2 regions of the Hydrogenophaga sp. RWCD_12 genome follow, and region 1 is predicted to be linked to the other one. Evidence: riboswitches for the same ligand, from Rfam matches in the RefSeq annotation. Region 1 holds a riboswitch; the other holds the start of a gene.
What was found. Region 1 has a riboswitch for S-adenosylhomocysteine ahead of metH (methionine synthase). Riboswitches for the same ligand answer to the same signal wherever they lie in the genome.

Region 1 (10,311 bases):
CGCAGCACGCACCGCGCCCTGCGCGTGGCCCGCACCATCGCTGACCTCGCAGGCAGTGAGTCGGTCGGCGTGTCGCAGATCGCCGAAGCGGTGCAGTACCGGCGGGCTTTGCGGGCCGCGGGTTAGCGGCCGGCACGTCAGGTTTCGCGCGTCAGCCGCTGCGCAATGCGCATCAGCAGCGGCCGCGGCGTGAAGGCCGCGCCGTGTGCCAGCAGCCAGTTCATCGCGCCCGGGATGTGCACCCGCTGGCCACGCTGCATGGCGCGGTAGCCGGCCTCGGCCACCTGTTCGGCGCTCTTGATCCAGGGCGAGGAAAACAGGGCAGAGCGGTCCATGCCGGCGGCCGACTGGAAGCCTGTGGTGGTGGGCCCGGGGCACAGGGCCGTGACCGAGACACCCTGGTCTCGCAGCTCGGCGTGCAGCGCCTCGGAGAAGGACAGCACGAATGCCTTGCTCGCGAAATACAGCGCCATGCCGGGACCGGGCTGGAAGGCCGCGGTCGAGGCCAGGTTGAGGATCCTGCCGCGCTGCGCAATCACGCCCGGCAGGAAACGCTTGGTCACTCCCACCAGGCTGTTCATGTTCAGCTGCAGCATGGCTTCGTCTGGCGCCTGCGGTGTGTCCTTGAACGACCCGAAGGTGCCAACCCCGGCGTTGTTGACCAGGATCGCCGGGCGCAGCCCCAGTGCCTGCACCTGGTCGAACAGGTGCTGCGGCCCGTCCGGCAGCGACAGGTCGGCGCCGATCACCACGACCTTGGCGCCGTGGCGCTGGCGCAGACCTTGCGCACTGGCCTCCATGGTCTCGACGCGGCGGGCTGTCAGCACCAGATCGTGGCCTTCACGGGCCAGCACCTCGGCCAGCGCCAGACCGATGCCGGAAGAGGCACCAGTCACCAGGGCCAGGGGGCGCGCGGCAGGATTCGGGTTCGACATGCAGGCTCCTTCCCCGGGACGGGGTGTGATCAGCGGCGTTCGGTTTCCTGGCGCCGCGCTTCTTCCATCTGCCGGAAGCGCACGCAGACCGGGTCGTTGGTGTAGCCGGGCTTGCCGCATTCGCGCATGCGGCAGAAATCGCGGGCGAACACATTGGTGCTGCCAGCACACAGCTGGTCGACCGTCGGTGCAGAAGGCGCCGCTGTCGCCACCGGGGGAACGTTGCCCTGGACAACAGTGGCGGGGGTGGCGGGCGCCGGGGTGGCCGCTGCCGCCTGCGCCTCGGCGCGTCGGCGGGCTTCGTCGGCGCGCTGCTTCTCCTGGGCGGCTTTCAGGCGCTGCTGCTCCAGCACCGCGGCACGCGCGCGGTCCTGGCGTTCCAGCATCTCGACCGACTGACGCAGACGGTCCACCGCAGCAGCCGACTCCGGCGCAGCGGTGGTATCTGCGCCGACCGGGGGTTCGACCGCGCTGGTCGCAGGCACCGCCGCCAGCGGCTGCACGGGCGCAGCGGTCACGGCAGGCGACACTGCGGTCGCAGGAGCCGTCGCCGCCGGCAGCGCAGCGGCCTGTGCCGGCGCGGGGCTGGTCTGTCGCGCGCCGAGCCACCAGCCGATGCCCAGGGCCAGCACCGCGGCCACGATGGCTCCGGTCCAGCGCGAACGGGAAGGGCTGGCTGCCTTGGCAGCGGCCCGGCGCCGCCGCCGGGCACGTTCGGCCGCTCCCGGCCGCCGCTCCCGCTTGTCGGTCGATGAATCAGCCTCGCCGGGCTGCTCCAGCGGACGTGCGCATCCCCGGCAGAACCGGGCTTTGTCCCGGTTTTCCGCGCCACAGGATGGACACACAAGAGCCATGGATGCCGTGTTCAGACAGAAGGGAAGCGGGTTTTAGCACAACCCCCGTCAGAGATTGGGGCCCAGCCAGCGACGCAGCTCGGTCGCGTCGACGCCGCTGCGTGCCGCGAGGTCCTGCACCTGGTCGTCGCCGATCTTGCCGACGTTGAAGTACTGGCTGTCCGGGTGCGCGAGGTAGAAGCCGCTGACGCTGGCGGCCGGCGTCATGGCCAGGCTCTCGGTCAGCGCCATGCCGATCTCGTCGGCCTGCAGCAGCGCGAACATGGCGCGCTTGACCGAGTGGTCAGGGCAGGCCGGGTAGCCGGGCGCCGGGCGGATGCCCTGGTACTTCTCCTTGATCAGCTCTTCGTTGCTCAGGGCTTCGCCCGCCGCGTAGCCCCAGAGGTCGGTGCGCACACGGTGGTGCATGCATTCGGCCATGGCTTCGGCCAGGCGGTCGGCCAGGGCCTTGAACAGGATCGCGCTGTAGTCGTCGTGCGCGGCCAGGAACTGCTGCTCCTTCTTCTCGGCACCGACACCCGCTGTCACCGCAAACAGGCCCACGTAGTCGGCCGTGCCGGCGGGCGCGACGAAGTCGGCCAGGCAGCGGCTGGGGCGCATCATCGGCTTCCCATCCGGGCCGTCGATTTCCTGCTTCTCGGTCTGCTGGCGCAGGCCGTGCCAGGTCAGCACCGGTTGCTGGCGCGCCTCGTCGGCATAGAGCACGATGTCGTCCGCGTTCACGCGGTTGGCCGGGTAGAGGCCGATCACCGCGTTCGCCGTCAGCCACCGGCCGTCGATGATCTTTTTCAGCATGGCCTGCGCGTCGGCGAACACCTTGCGCGCCTGCTCGCCCACCACCTCGTCGTTCAGGATCGCCGGGTACGGGCCGGCCAGGTCCCAGGTCTGGAAGAACGGGCCCCAGTCGATGTACTTCGCGGCCTCGGCGAGGTCGAAGTTTTTGAACACGCGGCGGCCGATGAAGCGGGGCGCAACCGGCGCGTGAGCGGCGAAGTCCACCGGCGTCGCATTGGCACGCGCCTGCGCCAGCGGCCACAACGGCACCTGCTTCTTGTTCGCGTGCTGCGCGCGCACCTTCTCGTAGTCGGCGTTGAGTTCGGCCAGGTACTGCACACGGCCGTCGCCGATCAGGCCCTGCGCCACGCTCACGCTGCGCGACGCGTCGGGCACGTAGACCACCGGACCTTCATAGTGCGGCGAAATCTTCACCGCCGTGTGCACGCGGCTGGTGGTCGCGCCGCCGATCAACAGTGGGATGCCCTTCTCGCGGAAATGCGGGTCCTTCTGCATCTCGGCCGCCACCACCTGCATCTCTTCCAGGCTGGGCGTGATCAGGCCCGACAGGCCCACGATGTCGGCGCCCTCTTCCTTGGCCTTCTTCAGGATGTCCTGCCAGGGCACCATCACGCCCATGTTCACGACCTCGAAGTTGTTGCACTGGAGCACGACGGTCACGATGTTCTTGCCGATGTCGTGCACGTCGCCCTTGACGGTGGCGATCACGATCTTGCCCTTGGACTTCACATCGCCGCCGGCGGCTTCGAGCTGGCGCTTCTCTTCTTCGATGTAGGGCAGCAGGTGGGCCACGGCCTGCTTCATCACCCGGGCGGACTTCACCACCTGCGGCAGGAACATCTTGCCGGCACCGAACAGGTCACCGACCACGTTCATACCATCCATCAGCGGGCCTTCAATCACGTGCAGCGGGCGGCCGCCGTCGGCCTTGATCAGCTGCCACATCTCTTCGGTGTCTTCGCTGATGTGGGCGTTGATGCCGCGCACCAGCGCGTGCGAGAGGCGCTCGCGAATCGGCAGTGCGCGCCACTCGTTCTGCTTGCTCTCGTCCTTGGCCCCGCTCTTGGCGCTCTCGGCCACTTCCACCAGGCGTTCGCCGGCGTCGGGCCGCCGGTTGAGCACCACGTCTTCCACCCGCGCGCGCAGTTCGGGTTCGAGCTCGTCGTAGACGCCGACCATGCCGGCGTTGACGATGCCCATGTCCATGCCCGCCTGGATGGCGTGGTAAAGGAACACGGTGTGGATCGCCTCGCGCACCGGGTCGTTGCCGCGGAAGCTGAACGACACGTTGGACACGCCGCCGCTGACCTTGGCGCCCGGCAGGTGCTGCTTGATCCAGCGCGTGGCCTCGATGAAGTCGACCGCGTAGTTGTCGTGTTCGGCGATGCCGGTCGCGATCGCGAAGATGTTGGGGTCGAAGATGATGTCTTCGGGCGCGAAACCCACTTCATCGACCAGCACGCGGTAGGCGCGCTCGCAGATCTCGATCTTGCGTGCGTAGGTGTCGGCCTGGCCCTGCTCGTCGAAGGCCATCACCACGGCGGCCGCACCGTAGCGCTTGACCAGCCCGGCCTGGCGTTTGAACTCCGCCACGCCTTCCTTCATCGAGATCGAGTTGACGATGCCCTTGCCCTGGATGCACTGCAGGCCGGCCTCGATCACGCTCCACTTGGACGAGTCGATCATGATCGGCACGCGCGCGATGTCGGGCTCGCCGGCAATCAGGTTCAGGAACCGCACCATGGCGGCCTGGCTGTCCAGCATGGCCTCGTCCATGTTGATGTCGATGATCTGCGCGCCGTTCTCGACCTGCTGGCGGGCCACGGCCAGCGCGTCCTCGTAGCGGCCTTCGAGGACCATGCGCGCGAACACCTTGGAGCCGGTCACGTTGGTGCGTTCGCCGACGTTGACGAACAGGCTGCCCTCGCCGATGCGCAGCGGCTCGAGGCCGGACAGCAGCATGGGGGGAACGGAGACGGAGGAGGAAACGTCGGACATGGGGCTCACCAGAAGGGATTCATAAACTGGTGAGCGCCGTTGGAACCGGCGGGGCCGGAGGGGCGGTGGACGCCCGAAACCTCAAGCCTGACGCCAGCCCGCGGGGGGTGGCGCTGCAGCGCTCCTTGAGAGGCCGGGATTTTAGCCGCCAACCGCCGGCGCACGGGTCTGGTGCGATGTTTGCTTGCCTTCGGCGCATGCCCCACCGCACCGACCCCGACGCACCTGGCGCCCCGTCCACCGACTGGCACGCCCAGGAGCTGCTGCTGATGCGCGAGGTCATGAAGCTGGTGGGACGCAGCCTGGCGCCCGCCTACGTGCTGCGCGAGATGCTGCACCTGATGAGCGAGCTGCTGGGACTGAACCGCGGGCGCATGGTGCTGGCCGACGAGGTCAGCGAGGGCGGCGAGCGCTCCGCCTCCGTCCGCCACGCCTACGGCCTGACCGCTGCGGAGGCCGCGCGCGGCGTGTTCCGCTGGGGCGAGGGCATCACCGGCCGGGTGCTGGCCAGCGGGTTGCCCGCCATCGTGCAGGACGTGGACGCAGAGCCGCTGTTCCTGTTCCGCACCGTGGCGCGGGCCGACCTGCCGCCGCAGACCGTGGCTTTCATCGCGCTGCCGATCGAAGTCAACGGCGCCACCGTGGGCGTGCTCGCCTGCCACCGCATCCGCAGCCGCCAGCGCCACCTCAACGACGACCTGGCGCTGCTTCGCATCCTCGCCACCCTGGCCGGCCAGCTGCTGCGGCTGGAACAGCTGGTGGCCGAAGAGACGCGCCAGCTCGCCGCGCGCAACGAGGCGCTGGAGCGTGCGCTCGACGTCGGCAGCGCCCGCTACGGGCTGATCGGCCGCTCGCCCGCGCTGCTGCAAGCGCTGGGCGAGCTGGAGCGCGTCTCAGAGTCGCAGGCCACCGTGCTGCTGCTGGGCGAGTCCGGCACCGGCAAGGAGCTGTTTGCCCGCGCCGTGCACCTGGCCAGCGGCCGGCGCGACCAGCCCTTCATCAAGGTCAACTGCTCCGCCATCCCGGACACGCTATTCGAGAGCGAACTCTTCGGCCACGAACGCGGCGCCTTCACCGGCGCCCACAGCGCCCGCCCCGGCTGGTTCGAACAGGCGCACGGCGGCACCATCTTCCTCGACGAAATCGGCGAACTGCCGCTGGCCCTGCAGGCCAAGCTGCTGCGAACGCTGCAGGAAGGCACGCTGGTGCGCCTGGGCGGGCAGCGCGAAATCCGCATCGACGTGCGTCTGGTCGCCGCCACCAACCGCGATCTGGCGCAGGAAGCCGCCAGCGGCCGCTTCCGCCAGGACCTGTACTACCGGCTCAACGTCATCCCGATCCGCCTGCCCAGCCTGCGCGAGCGGCGCGAAGACATCCGCCCCCTGGCCCTGCACTTCACCAGCCGCGCCAACCAAGCCCACCAGCGCAACGTGCACCTGGCCGCCGACGCGCTGGAACGGCTGGAGCGGCTGGACTGGCCCGGCAACATCCGCGAACTAGGCAACGTGATCGAGCGCGTGGTGCTGCTGGCCGACCAGCCCGTGGTGCACGCGGGCGACCTGTCGCGCTTCCTGCCCGAGGCGCTGGCCACCCCGGTCCGCCCGGCTCCGCGCCACGCGCCACCGGCCGAGGCCGCCACCCCGCTGGTGCGCGACTACCAGAGCGCCGGCTCACACGACGCCCACCAGCTCGCCGTCGCCCTGGCGCAGCACGGCGGCAACCAGTCGCGCGCGGCGCAAAGCCTGGGGCTGACGCTGCGGCAGTTCAGTTACCGTTTGAGGAAGGCGGGGGTGCGCTGAGCCCCACACTAGGCGACCATGAAAACCATCGACGAAATGCTGCACCTGGCCTTGCTGACCCCGGACGAGCACCGGCAGATCAGCCACTGGATCGCCCAGGCCGACTCACCCGACGAGATCCTGAAGATGCCGCCGCTGCTGTGGCGGGCGGTAGAACGGGCCAGCGCGGTCATGGGCATTGACGACGATCTGATGCGCCCGCCTGCGCTGGATGATGGCGGCCTGGTTTGCCGATAGAAGTCGCGCGAGTGTGCGCCTGACCTCACCGCGCTGACCAAAGTGTCGCAACACCGACCGCGTACAGCAGGCCGATCACCAGGCAAATGCCTGAAGACACCAGCCAGAAGGTGGTGGAGTTTTCGGGGAAGCTGGGCCGCAGCCACGGAAAGGCGATGGCCCGGGCCAGGAACACGGCACTGATGAGACACAGCGTCAGTTCAGTGAAGGGCAGTTTGGGAACCAGCCCAACGCCGGAGAAGGCATACAGCGCCCAGACGAGCAGAACACTGGCGATGACGAGGGTGATGAGCGTTGGCTTGACCTTGCCCGCCTCGACGGCCCGCGCCATCCGTTCGCCAGCACCCATGAACCGATACGCCTTGGCGCCAATCGCGATGCATGCCAGGTGCGCCAGCGACGCGACCAGGACCAGCAGGCCTGCCAGCGCTAGCGACATGGAGGCGATGTTCAACATATATATGTGGTGAGGCCCAGCGAATCAGGCTCCAGCGCCACCGCTCTGGGCCTCAGCTGGATAGAAGACCAACGCGCTGCCACTCGCGAGCGCTTCTTCGTAGAACCCGGAGAAGCCCCTGTAGGGCTCCGTGTTGAGCACCTCAACGTCCAGCTTGCCATAGCTCATGTTCTCGATGGCCTCGAAGCCGTACCGATGGCACTCCGCCATGGCCGACTCAAACTCGCCCGATTCCGATTCCTGCCGGAGGAACAGCATGCACTGGTGTGTCGCGCCCGCTTCCGGGTGATTCCAGTCGTATTCGGACGTCCCGGTGTGCCGGCCAGTGAATCCGTAGATTCCGATGATGTTCATGAGCGACTTGCGTTGAAGCTGATCTGAGTATGGATAAGGCTCACGAGCGAAACCTTCGGCCCAAAAAGACCGCGCCGGCAGCGCAAATCACCAACGCAAGTGCAAGTAGCCCGGCAATGGACGGCTGCCGACAACGCGGGTTCTTGGCAAACAAGTCATACGCCCCAGCGCAGTCTGTGAATGCCATGCTCGAGGACGAAATAACCCAGAGCAAGCACCACAGCGAACACAACACGAGCAACCCTGCGAGCAAATAGCAGGCGTAGCGAATAGCAGTGCGGTGTTGCATTTGGCTGCGGGCTAACGTTTGAGCTAACCGGACCGTTGCGGTATGTGGCTAAAGGCCCAGAATGAAATGGCGGGCCTATTGCCGCATGCCGCAATGGGTCCGGTTGAGCGAATGGTTAGGCCTCATTGCGCAGGATCGCGAAATGGGGATACAATTCATCATTGGTCGTCGGGAGACGACCGGACGAGCAACTCCTATACCCTCCATCATCTGCGGGGGGTGACGGTCGAGGACCTACCCCCTGGGGCAACCCGGGGGGTGGATAGGTTTTAAGTTGCATCGTCCTTGCGCCCAGAGAGCTTAAGTTTTGAGGCTAGTCCGTCCTCTTTGCGCAGTTCGGCGATTCGTTCCATTACTTCGATGGCGTACGGGTAGTTTGTTCTCTTAAAGCTACCATTCTGGCCTTGCAGGTTCTCTCGAATCTTGGCAGTGATCACTGTGTTCAGCATCAGGGGTAGTTCACGATCTTCTGAATTCAGTGCCACTCGTCCGTAGTAATCAAGAAGTCGCAGACACTGATCACATCCGGGTGAGGCGATATCCCATTGAGTAATCAGGTTGATACCTTGCAAGAAGAATTCGCGCTGAGAATGCTTGGCTGCGTCTTCTTGTTGCGTGACGAAGAATTGGCTTTGTTGCCTAGCCTGATGAAAAGTGAAGAACAGTACGACTGCGAGTGACGTAGCGCCTGCAAATGCAGCTGTATGACCACCAAAAAAGTCGCCTAGTTGGCCGAGGCCGGTCAGTCCAATTTCACCGGTGTAGGCAAAGCGAAGATTTCGAATTCCCAAAAATACGAGGTTAGAAACTGGAACGATGGCCAGTAGAGCAGCGAGCCCCAGCGCCCATTTCATCCAACTTGGTGTGTTCTTCGAGTAGTCGTAGCGCATCTCTATTTGAATCTATGAGGCCTAACTTTGATTTAAACGGCAAAACGCCGGATACCCACAATACCTGCCGTTAAACAAAGTCGCATGGCTCCTCCAAAATTTGTTTGAAATCAAGCCTGCAACGCACCTCGCTGAGTGCATGAACAGGTTTAACAGATCCGAAAAAACCGACTCGGGCCTCCACGCTACATACCTTTGCCGAATCGCTCTTGCACTATAGCCAGCGTACGAAGGTCTGGCTCGCCGCTGCCGGCTCAAGCGCTCACCCAAACCCACCTCCAATGTGTCGACATTTTGTTGACCCAATGTCAAACCCCAGAGGCCACGCTCCCGGCGTCAGCCCACCCCCAATCCCCATAACCCCAACAAAATCAACAGCTTCCCTGCGTTGACCTACCCCGGTGCCGCCCTGGCACAGCGGTTGCGATGAAGGGCTCAGGCCATCTTGCCTTTGCCCTGATTCAGAGGTCCCCATGAGCATTGAAGCCACCCTGATCGCACCCGATCAACTCGCCACCCTGCAAGCCGCCGAACCGGTGGTGGTCATCGACACGCGCGACGCCGACACCTTTGCCGCCGGGCGCATTCCCGGCGCCGTGAACCTGCGCGAGGTGTTCACCTTTCTCGCCACCTCCACGCCCGAGGGCCTGCAGGCGCTGAAGGCCACCTTCGCCGACGCGCTGGGCAAGGCCGGCCTCTCGGGCGCCGAGACCGCCGTGTTCTACGAAGACGCGATGAACAGCGGCTACGGCCAGTCGTGCCGCGGCTATTACCTGCTGACCTGGCTGGGCTACCCCAAGATCAAGGTGCTCAACGGCGGCTTCAGCGCCTGGAAGGCGGCCGGCCTGCCGGTGTCCACCGAGGCGGCCACGCCCACGCCCGCTACCTTCCCCGAACTGCCGATGGCCGACGTGATGCTGACGCAGGCCGATGTGCAGGCCGCGCTGGGCACCGACACGGTGTTGCTCGACGTGCGCGATGTGGACGAGTGGATCGGCGACAGTTCGTCGCCCTACGGCAAGGACTTCGCGCCGCGCAAGGGCCGTCTGCCGGGCGCGAAGTGGATCGAGTGGTACCGCTTCATGAAGCCGTCGGCCGCGGGCCCGGTGTTCAAGACGCCCGACGAGGTGAAGGCCGAGTGCGCCACGGCCGGCATCGCGCCCGACGACACGGTCTACCTCTACTGCTTCAAGGGCGCGCGCGCATCCAACACCTTCCTGGCGCTCAAGCAGGCGGGCTTTGCCGACGTGCGCATGTACTTCGGCTCTTGGAACGAGTGGTCGCGCGACCCGAGCCTGCCGATCGAGACCGGCCTGCCGATGGCAGCGCCGGCCAACAAGCCGCAGCTGGCGATGGCCGCCTGACCCCCATCCCTTTCAGCTTTTCAACTCCGGAGACACCATGTCCGACACCGAGACCCTCGCCCCCGCCACCATCAAGGCCTACCTGCGCCCCATCGACGCCAACGGCCTGGCCGACTTCGCCGCTGGCGGCAAGGCCAACCCGGCCCGCCGCGGCACCAACAAGGTCCACACCGTGATGGAGGGGCAGTACCACTCGCTGAACTACGTGGGCGAGAAGCACTGCGTGGTGGTGGACGAGCCGCTGCACCTGTTTGGCGAAGACACGGCGCCAGCGCCGGGCGAGATCGTGCTGTCGGGCCTGGGTGGCTGCATCGCCGTGGGCGTGACGGCGGTGGCGAC
Region 2 (10,311 bases), on a different contig from region 1:
AAGGCCAGCAGGGCCGGGCCGATGACAAAGGTGGTGCCGACCATGGTTTCGAACAGGCCCACGAATCGGCCACGCTGCAGCGGTGGCGCGAACTCGGCCACCACCGCCTCGGCCAGCACCCAGCGCAGGCCCGAGGCTGCGCCCGCAATGAACTCGCAGGCGAACCACACCGGCAGCGCGTCCGTGAGCAGGAAGCCGGTGGTCGACACCACCGGCACCGCCGCCGACAGCCACAGTGTGGGCCTGCGTCCGAGCCGCTGCGTCACGGCCGAGGCGAACGGTGTGATGACGAACACCCCCACCCAGCCCACCGCCGCGAACAGGCCGGCCATCGAGGTCGAGACACCACCGTCCTTGAGCCGCAACAGCAGCAACGGCATGAGCATGAAGTAACCCACCAGCTCGAAGAACGTGGCGCCGAAAATGGCCCAGAGGCCACGCCGCGCCAGCGCGGGTGGTGGCGGTGGTGGGGCGGCATCGGTTGGCGGCGGCGGGTGCAGCGGGCCGGTCATGCGGGGGCTCCGGTTTGGCGGGCTGCCAGCACGGCGTGTGCGACTTCGGCAAAACCCGCGCCGCGCTCGCCCTGCGTCACGTAGCGTGGTCTGTGCGCCAGCTGGCCCCAGAACCGCGCCACATTGGCCACGCCGACGCTGTGCGGGAAGTGCCCGAACATCGTGGCATCGTTGGTCGAGTCGCCGACGTACACCCAGTGCTCGCGCTCCGCGTCCAGATCGCGCTGCAGGTGTCCGCGCACGATCCAGCGCGCGCCGGCCAGCTTGTGATGGTCACCGATCCAGCCGTTGATGTGGATGGAGCTGACGGTGGCGTTCAGCCCGCCCTCGTGCATGAGCCGCACCACGCGGTGGATGTCCTGTTCGTCCAGCTCCGCGAATTCGCTGTGGTCGATGGCGATGTCGGTTTCGCGGCCGGGGCTGTCCTGCGACAGGCGGGCGTGCGGCAGTTCGGCCAGCACGCGCTGCGCCACCGCCTGCAGCTGTGCGAAGTTCTTGCGGCGTGTGGCCGCGTCCTGCAGGTACGCCTTCTGCAGTGCACCGTCCTCGCCGCGCCAGAGCGCCACCGCGCCGTTCTCGGCCACGATGGCGTGGACCGGCCAGTCCAATGCGAAGGGTTCGCTCCAGCCCGCCGGGCGCCCGGTGATGGCGAACACGGGCAGGCCCGCGGCGCGCAGCGCGCGCAGCGCTTCGAGAGCGTCGGGCGTGATCGCGCCGTCGGTGGTCAGCGTGTCGTCGATGTCGGTCAGCACGCCGCGGATGGTCAATCGCGCGGCCAGAGGCCAGTCGGAAAGGGTGAAGTGAGGCATAAAGGTTGCGCAGTTTCGCAGATGCGCAAAAACAGGGGCTGCGGTAGAATCACGGCCATCCGAGGAGCGTTGCAGCGCACCCCCGACCACCGGTCGGCGCGGAGCGTGAGGCTCGGACAACCATGCAACGACGCTCATCCACTTCCGTGCGATGGGCTTTTTTTTGCCCCCGTGTCGCCCGTGGAGTGGTTCATTCAACCTTCAATGGAGCGAACCATGAACGCACGCATTCCCAACGCCGTCAACGCCGACTGCGTCATCACCGACATCGGTCTGGCCGACTGGGGCCGCAAAGAGATCAAGATCGCCGAGACCGAGATGCCCGGCCTGATGGCCATCCGCGAAGAGTTCGCGGCCAAGCAGCCCCTGAAGGGCGCACGCATCACCGGCTCGCTGCACATGACCATCCAGACAGCCGTGCTGATCGAGACCCTGCAAGCCCTCGGTGCGCAGGTGCGCTGGGCGTCCTGCAACATCTTCTCGACGCAGGACCACGCTGCCGCCGCGATCGCTGCCGCCGGCACGCCGGTGTTCGCCGTCAAGGGCGAGACCCTGGTCGACTACTGGGACTACACCCACCGCATCTTCGACTTCGGCGCCAAGGGCACCGAGGGCGAAGGTCCGAACATGATCCTGGACGACGGCGGCGATGCCACGCTGCTGATGCACCTGGGCAAGCAGGCCGAGAAAGACCAGAGCGTGCTGGCCAATCCGGGCAGCGACGAAGAGCGCATTCTGTTCGCCGCGATCAAGGCCAAGTTGGCCGAAGACAACACCTGGTACAGCCGCAAGAGCGCCCAGATCCTGGGCGTGACCGAAGAGACCACCACGGGCGTGCACCGCCTCAAGGAAATGTCGGCCAAGGGCACGCTGATGTTCCGTGCCATCAACGTCAACGACTCGGTGACCAAGTCCAAGTTCGACAACCTGTACGGCTGCCGCGAGTCGCTGGTGGACGGTATCAAGCGCGCCACCGACGTGATGATTGCCGGCAAGGTCGCCTGCGTGGCCGGCTACGGCGACGTGGGCAAGGGCTCCGCCCAGGCTCTGCGCGCCCTGAGCGCCCAGGTGTGGGTGACCGAGATCGACCCCATCAACGCCCTGCAGGCTGCCATGGAAGGCTACAAGGTCGTGACCATGGAATACGCCGCCGACAAGTGCGACATCTTCGTGACCACCACCGGCAACCGCGACGTGATCACGTACGAGCACATGGCCGCCATGAAGGATCAGGCCATCGTCTGCAATATCGGCCACTTCGACAACGAGATCCAGGTCGCCAAGCTGGAAGCCCATTGCAAGTGGGAAGAGATCAAGCCCCAGGTCGATCACGTGATCTTCCCGGACGGCAAGAAGATCATCCTGCTGGCCAAGGGCCGGCTGGTGAACCTGGGCTGCGGCACGGGCCACCCGAGCTTCGTGATGTCTTCGTCGTTCGCCAACCAGACGATTGCGCAGATCGAGCTGTTCTGCCATCCCGAAGGCTACGACGTGGGCAAGGTCTACGTGCTGCCCAAGCACCTGGACGAGAAGGTCGCGCGCCTGCACCTGAAGAAGGTCGGCGCGATGCTGACCGAGCTGAGCGACGAGCAGGCCGCCTACATCGGCGTGCCGAAGAACGGCCCGTACAAGCCCGACACGTATCGGTATTGATTACCGATGCGTGCTGACCAGTTGCTCGTTGAGCGAGGGTTGGCCGCGTCGCGCTCGCAGGCCCAGCGGCTGATTGCTGCGGGGGTGCGCTGGCGTCTGTCTGGGGGCGACTGGAAAGCCGTGGCCAAGAACGGTGAGGCGTTGCGCGTGACAGTGGAACTGCAGCTGCAGGACACGGCCGAGTCGCGCTTCGTTTCGCGCGGCGGTCTCAAGCTGGACGGCGCGCTTCTGCGTTGCGGCCTGGACGTGACCGGCCTGCTCTGCCTCGATGTGGGGCAGAGCAGCGGTGGCTTTACCGACTGCCTTCTGCAGCGCGGCGCCATGAAGGTCGTGGGCGTGGACGTGGGACAGGGCCAGCTGCATCCGCAGCTGCGCAGCGATCCGCGCGTGGTCTGCATTGAAAAATGCAATGCACGCGAGCTGACGGCGCAGCAGCTGGAGGAAGCCGGTGGCGAAGTGGCCGCCGCGCCGTTCGACTTGATCGTCGGCGACCTGTCGTTCATCTCGCAGACGCTGGTCTGGCCGGCCATCGTGCCGCTGCTGAAACCTTCGGGTCATCTGCTGATGCTGGTCAAGCCGCAGTTCGAACTGCAGCCCGAGCACATCGGCAAGGGCGGTCTGGTGAAAGACACCACGAGTTATGCGCTCGTGCAACAACGCATCGCGCAGGCCTGCTCCGACAACGGCCTGCAGCTGCGGGACTATTTTGAGAGTGCCATCACCGGCGGTGATGGCAACCGGGAGTTCTTCGTATGGGCCTGCCCCTGAGTTTTGAGTTCTTTCCGCCCAAGACGCCCGAAGGCGCCGAGAAGCTGCGCGTGGTGCGCCAGAAGCTTTACGCGGCCAAGCCCGAGTTCTGCTCGGTGACCTATGGTGCCGGCGGTTCCACGCAACAGGGCACCTTCGACACGGTCGGTGAAATCCTGGCCGAAGGTGTCCAGGCGGCCTCGCACTTCTCGTGCATCGGCGCCACCAAGGCCAGCGTGCGAGAGCAGCTGGCCATGCTCAAGGCCATGGGCGTCCGGCGCCTGGTGGCGTTGCGCGGCGACCTGCCCAGCGGCTATGGCCTGGGCGGCGAGTTCCATTACGCCAGCGACCTGGTGGCCTTCATCCGCGAAGAGACCGGGCGCGACTTCCACATCGAAGTGGCTGCCTACCCCGAGGTCCATCCGCAGGCCAGGTCCCCCGAGGCCGACCTGAAGGCCTATGCCACCAAGGTGAAGGCCGGCGCCGACTCAGCCATCACGCAGTACTTTTACAGCGCCGACGCCTACAGCCGCTTCGTGGACGACGCACACAAGCTGGGAGCCGACGTGCCGGTGGTGCCGGGCATCATGCCCATCACCAGTTCGTCGCAGCTGCTGCGCTTCTCGGACGCCTGTGGTGCCGAAATCCCGCGCTGGGTGCGGCTGCGCCTGCAGGGCTACGGCGATGACATCGAGTCCATCAAGGCCTTCGGCCTGGACGTGGTCACCAGCCTGTGTGAACAACTGCGCAAGGCCGGTGTGCCCGCGCTGCACTTCTACACGATGAACCAGAGCGCCGCGACGCTGGAGCTCGTGAAGCGGCTGCAGCTCGGGTAAGGTCCGATCGGTGACATATCAGGGAGTCAGACCATGAACAACATTGCACGCCGCCTGGCCTGCATGGCGCTGCTGGCCGGCCTGGCCGCCTGTGCCACCGCACCCGCACCGTCGCTCACGCCCGCAAGTGCTCCCCGCTCGGCGCCGACGCAGGCCTCAGTTGCTGTGCCATCGGCACCAGCGGCACGCAGCGAAGTGGCCGCGAAACCTGTCGAACCAGCGGCAGCTGTGCCCAACAATCCGTCCGACACCCATGCATCGTCCGCGTCGTTTGGGGAAGCCTCGTCGGCTGCGGTCGATGGTCTGGTCGACCGGGGTGTCGCGTCCTGGTACGGCAGGAAGTTCCATGGCCGTCGCACCGCCAGCGGCGAGCGCTACGACATGAACGCCATGACCGCCGCCCACAAGACCCTGCCGTTCGGCACCAAGGTCCGTGTGCGCGCCGTCGCAACCGGCAAGGAAGTCGTGGTGCGCATCAACGACCGCGGGCCTTACCGGCACCAGCGCATCATCGATCTGAGCCAGGCGGCCATCGCGTCGCTGGGCCTGAAGAACCGCGGGGTGACCACGGTGGAGCTGTTGCGGGAGTGATCCGGCAGGATCGAAGTCGGGTTTCCTGAGTTGGCGACAATGGGGGTTGATTCCCGCCCCCATCCCACCAGGAGACACCGATGAAACTCGAAACCATTGCCGTGCATGGCGGCTACACGCCAGACCCCACCACCAAGGCGGTCGCAGTCCCGATCTACCAGACGGTGGCCTATGCGTTCGACGATACGCAGCATGGCGCCGACCTGTTTGACCTGAAGGTCGCGGGCAACATCTACAGCCGCATCATGAACCCCACCAACGGGGTGCTCGAAGCCCGCATCGCGGCGCTCGAAGGCGGCATCGGCGCACTGGCCGTGGCCTCGGGCATGGCAGCGATCACCTATGCGATCCAGACCATCGCCGAAGCCGGCGACAACATCGTCTCCGCCTCCACTCTCTACGGCGGCACCTACAACCTGTTCGCCCACACCTTTCCGCAGCAGGGCATCACGGTGCGCTTTGCCGACCCGCGCGACCCGGCGGCGTTCGCTGCGTTGATCGACGATCGCACCAAGGCGGTCTATTGCGAGTCGGTGGGCAACCCGCTGGGCAACGTGACCGACATCGGCGCACTGGCCAAGGTCGCCCACGCCGCCGGGGTGCCACTGATCGTCGACAACACCGTGCCCAGTCCCTACCTGTGCCGCCCGTTCGAGCATGGCGCCGACATCGTGGTGCATTCACTGACCAAGTACCTTGGTGGCCACGGCACCACCATCGGCGGCGCCATCGTCGATTCCGGCAAGTTCCCGTGGGCTGAACACAAGGCGCGCTTCAAGCGCCTGAACGAGCCGGACGTGAGCTACCACGGCGTGGTCTACACCGAAGCCCTCGGCCCGGCCGCCTACATCGCCCGCGCCCGCGTGGTGCCGCTGCGCAACATGGGTGCGGCGCTCTCGCCCATGAACGCCTTCCAGATCCTGCAAGGCATCGAGACGCTGGCGCTGCGCATGGACCGCATCTGCGAGAACGCGGTCAAGGTGGCGACCCAGCTGAAGAACCACCCCAAGGTGGGCTGGGTCAACTACGCCGGCCTGCCCGACCACAAGGACCATGGCCTGGTGCAGCAGTACATGGGCGGCCGCGCCTCGGGGATCATCAGCTTCGGCCTGAAGGCGGACGACGCCATCGCCGCCGGCGCCCGTTTCCAGGACGCGCTGCAACTCTTCACCCGCCTGGTGAACATCGGCGACGCCAAGTCGCTTGCCTGCCATCCGGCCTCGACCACGCACCGCCAGCTCAACCCCGAAGAGCTGAAAAAGGCCGGCGTGAGCACCGACATGGTCCGCCTGTCGGTCGGCATCGAGCACATTGACGACCTGCTCGCCGATCTGGAACAGGCGCTGGGAAAGGTCTGAGCCCTTTCAGCGCTCGTCGTAGCTGACCACCAGCGTGTTGGTGGTCGGCCGCGCCTGGCAGGAGAGCACGAAGCCCTTCTCGGTTTCCCAGGGCTCGAGCGTGAAGTTCTTGTCCATGGTCACCGCGCCTTCCATCACCTTGGCGCGGCAGGTGCAGCAGACGCCGCCCTTGCACGACCAGGGCAGGTCCAGCCCGGCGTTGAGCGCGACGTCGAGCACCTTCTCGTCCTTGCCCATGCGCAGCTGGTGCGGCTTGCCGTCCACCACCACCGTCAGCGCGACCTCGCCGTCGGTGCGCAGGGCGGGGTGGCCGAGCACGGCGGACTTGCGCTGATCGGCCGGCAGGGCATCGAGCGTCGGCGAAGTGAAGCGCTCGGTGTGCACGCGGTCCGGTCGCACGCCGGCGTCCAGCAAGGCCTTTTCGGTCGCCTCGATCATGGCCTCGGGGCCGCAGACGAAGACCTCGTCCATGCTGCCCACCGGCAGCAGCGCGCCGATGATTTCGCGCACCTTGTCGCCGTCGATACGGCCTTCGAGCAACGGCACTTCCTGCGCCTGGCGCGAGAGCACGTGGATCAGTGTGAGGCGGCCCGGGTACTGGTCCTTCAGATCCTGCAGCGCCTCGTTGAACATCACGCTGGCCATACGGCGGTTGCCGTAGACCAGGGTGAACTTGGCGTCGGGCGACTCTTCCAGCGTGCTGGTCATGATCGACAGGATGGGCGTGATGCCCGAGCCGGCCGCGAAACCGACGCGGTGCAGCGCGCGCGGCTTGTGGATGGTGAAGCGGCCGTCGGGCGGCATCGCGCGCAAGGTGTCGCCGGCCTTGAGCGCGGTGGCGGCCCAGTTGGAGAACACACCGCCTTCGACCGGCCGGATGCCCAGCGTCACCTCGCCGTGTTTCACCAGCTGGCTGCGGGCGCTGCTGATCGAGTAGCTGCGGCGCACGTCCTGGCCGCCGATGTCGGCGCGCAGGGTGAGGAACTGGCCGGGCTCGAAGGCAAAGGCCTCGCGCAGCGGCTCGGGAACCGACAGGGAGATGGCGACGGCGCCAGCCGCCTCGGGGCTGACGCGCGAGACGGTGAGGTCGTGGAAGCGGGGGGCGGCGGTGCTCATGGCTTCGTCAGTAGGGTTTGAAGTAGTCGAAGGGTTCCTGGCAGTCCAGGCATTTGTAGAGCGCCTTGCAGGCGGTCGAGCCAAACGGCGAGGTCGCGGTGGTGTTGGTGGAGCCGCATTGCGGGCAGGGAACGTCCACGGCGCGGGCCACGTGGCGGCTGAACTGGAGCACGCCCGATGGCGCCGCACGGGTGCTGCCACATTGCGGTGGCGCGATGCCATAGGCGCGCAGCTTCTCGCGCGCGGCCTCGCTCATCCAGTCGGTGGTCCATGCCGGCGACAGCTGCGTGACCACGCGGCCCGGCAGGCCCGCGTCGCGCAAGGTGGACACGATGTCGTCCTCGATCTGGCCCATGGCGGGGCAGCCGCTGTAGGTCGGCGTGATGACCACTTCGGGCACGCCATCGGCGCCTTCGCGAATCTCACGCAGGATGCCCAGCTCGGCCAGCGAGATCACCGGAATCTCCGGGTCGGCCAGGTGCGCCAGCGCCTGTGCGACGGCCTGCAGCGAAGCCTCGGTGGCCAGGCCCATGGTGTTCACCAGACGGCGGTCGGATGCGCGCGGGCCAGGCTCTGCATCTCCGCGAGCAGGAAGCCCAGGTGCTCGGAATGCACGCCCACATGGCCCTGTGCCACATAGCCTTCGTGCGGCTGGTCGTGGCGCGTGAGCGTGGCGTCCGCGAGGGTTTCATTGACCAGTGCGTTCCAGTGGTCGCGCAGTGCAGTGATGTCCACACCGGTGCCGTCGCGTGCGGCGGCCTGCTCGGCGAGGCCGGGTTGCCAGAAGGCTTCGCAATAGGGCAGCAGGTGGTCGATGGCCGCCTGCGCGCGGCGGTGCGATTCTTCGGTGCCGTCGCCGAACCGCACCAGCCAATCGCTGGCATGCTGCAAGTGGTAGCGCACTTCCTTGAGCGACTTGGCCGCGATGCCGGCCAGCTGGGCGTCGCTCGACGATTGCAGCCGGTCCCACACCAGCACCATCAGCGCGCTGACCAGGAAGTTGCGGGCGATCGTCACGGCATAGTCGCGCTCGCTGACCGCGTAGCCCACCAGCGGACCGTGGTGCGGCAGCTCCGCGATGGTGTGGTTGCGGAACTCGGCGGTGTCGCGAAAGTAGGCGAGGGTGTCCTCGGTGATGCGGCCGTTCTGCCGCGCACCGTGCAGATGCGCAAAGCGCTGTTCAAGGGCGCTGTCGCGGTGGATCAGGTCGGCGGCGTGCTGGTAGAGCAGCCTTGCCTGACCGATGAGGTCCAGGCTGTTGTTGGCCAGCGCCAGGTCTTCTTCGAGGATGGGGCCATGCCCGCACCACTCGGCGTTGCGCTGGCCCAGCACCAGAGCATTGTCGGCCAGGTGCAGCAGGTAGTCGACGGGAGCGTGCGCGGCCATCACATGTGCCCCACTTTCTCCGGGATCTCGTAGAAGGTCGGGTGGCGGTAGACCTTGTCGGCCGCCGGGTCGAAGAAGCTGTCCTTGCTGTCGGGTTCGCTGGCGGTGATGGCGGTCGACGGCACGACCCAGATGCTCACTCCTTCCTGGCGCCGCGTGTAGACGTCGCGCGCCATCTGCAGCGCATGGCGCGCGTCGCTGGCATGCAGGCTGCCGCAGTGCTTGTGCTCCAGGCCCTGCTTGCTGCGGACGAAGATTTCCCACAGGGGCCATTCCTTCAATGCGGGCGCGTTCATGCGGCCTCCTTCTGCTGACGTTGCTGTTGCTTGCGGGCGTGGGCGAGGGCGGCTTCGCGCACCCAGGCGCCCTGTTCGTGCGCCTTGACGCGGGTGGCCAGGCGCTCCTTGTTCATCGGCCCATTGCCGTTCACCGTGGCCCAGAACTCGTCCCAGTCGATCTGGCCGTAGTCCCAGTGGCCGCGCGCCTCGTTCCACTTCAGGTCGGGGTCGGGCAGGGTCACGCCCAGCACCTCGGCCTGCGGCACGGTGGCGTCCACGAACTTCTGGCGCAGGTCGTTGTTGCTGATGCGCTTGATGCCCCAGCGCATGCCCTGCATGCTGTTGGGGCTGTCGGCGTCCGGCGGGCCGAACATGGCCAGGCACTTCCACCAGTAGCGGTTCACCGCGTCCTGCACCATGGCCTTCTGCTCGGCCGTGCCCTGCATCATCACCAGTAAGGCTTCGTAGCCCTGGCGCTGGTGAAAGCTCTCTTCCTTGCAGACGCGGATCATGGCGCGCGCATAGGGGCCGTACGAGCAGCGGCACAGCGGGATCTGGTTCATGATCGCCGCGCCGTCCACCAGCCAGCCGATCACGCCAACGTCGGCCCAGTTGAGGGTCGGGTAGTTGAAGATCGAGCTGTACTTGGCCTTGCCCGCATGCAGCGCGTCGAGCATCTGGTCGCGGCTAGTGCCCAGGGTTTCGGCGGCGGAATACAGGTAGAGACCGTGGCCGCCTTCATCCTGTACCTTGGCGATCAGGATCGCCTTGCGCTTGAGGCTGGGTGCGCGGCTGATCCAGTTGCCCTCGGGCAGCATGCCGACGATCTCGCTGTGCGCGTGCTGGCTGATCTGGCGCACCAGCGTCTTGCGGTAGGCCTCGGGCATCCAGTCGCGCGGCTCAACCTTGCCGTCGGCGTCGATGACGGTGTCGAAATGGGTCTGCAGCGCGGCGTCTTCAGCGCGGATCGGTCTCGCGGCTGGCTTGGGGCCGCCCTTGGCGTCTCCGTCGGCGACGGAAAAAGA

Region 2: it holds a riboswitch for S-adenosylhomocysteine, as region 1 does, so the genes downstream of both, ahcY (adenosylhomocysteinase) here and metH (methionine synthase) in region 1, are expected to answer to the same signal.

What each region holds. Positions count from the first base shown of each region.
Region 1 covers NZ_JBKIXC010000004.1:313,106-323,416, forward strand. The annotation lists partial or broken gene ACLIJ1_RS16935 (ATP-binding protein) at 1-126, shown strand, start outside; gene ACLIJ1_RS16940 (SDR family NAD(P)-dependent oxidoreductase) at 138-935, opposite strand; gene ACLIJ1_RS16945 (hypothetical protein) at 965-1,576, opposite strand; partial or broken gene ACLIJ1_RS16950 (zinc-ribbon domain-containing protein) at 1,718-1,789, opposite strand; gene metH (methionine synthase) at 1,838-4,582, opposite strand; S-adenosyl-L-homocysteine riboswitch at 4,607-4,715, opposite strand; gene ACLIJ1_RS16960 (sigma 54-interacting transcriptional regulator) at 4,780-6,381, shown strand; gene ACLIJ1_RS16965 (hypothetical protein) at 6,400-6,618, shown strand; gene ACLIJ1_RS16970 (hypothetical protein) at 6,644-7,075, opposite strand; gene ACLIJ1_RS16975 (hypothetical protein) at 7,100-7,429, opposite strand; gene ACLIJ1_RS16980 (hypothetical protein) at 7,988-8,608, opposite strand; gene ACLIJ1_RS16985 (sulfurtransferase) at 9,082-9,972, shown strand; gene ACLIJ1_RS16990 (OsmC family protein) at 10,010-10,311, shown strand, end outside.
Region 2 covers NZ_JBKIXC010000003.1:343,655-353,965, reverse strand. The annotation lists gene ACLIJ1_RS13620 (MFS transporter) at 1-512, opposite strand, end outside; gene ACLIJ1_RS13615 (HAD family hydrolase) at 509-1,321, opposite strand; S-adenosyl-L-homocysteine riboswitch at 1,377-1,464, shown strand; gene ahcY (adenosylhomocysteinase) at 1,538-2,974, shown strand; gene ACLIJ1_RS13605 (TlyA family RNA methyltransferase) at 2,981-3,742, shown strand; gene metF (methylenetetrahydrofolate reductase [NAD(P)H]) at 3,727-4,557, shown strand; gene ACLIJ1_RS13595 (septal ring lytic transglycosylase RlpA family protein) at 4,591-5,148, shown strand; gene ACLIJ1_RS13590 (O-acetylhomoserine aminocarboxypropyltransferase/cysteine synthase family protein) at 5,229-6,506, shown strand; gene ACLIJ1_RS13585 (2Fe-2S iron-sulfur cluster-binding protein) at 6,513-7,622, opposite strand; gene paaD (1,2-phenylacetyl-CoA epoxidase subunit PaaD) at 7,630-8,154, opposite strand; gene paaC (1,2-phenylacetyl-CoA epoxidase subunit PaaC) at 8,160-9,008, opposite strand; gene paaB (1,2-phenylacetyl-CoA epoxidase subunit PaaB) at 9,008-9,304, opposite strand; gene paaA (1,2-phenylacetyl-CoA epoxidase subunit PaaA) at 9,301-10,311, opposite strand, start outside.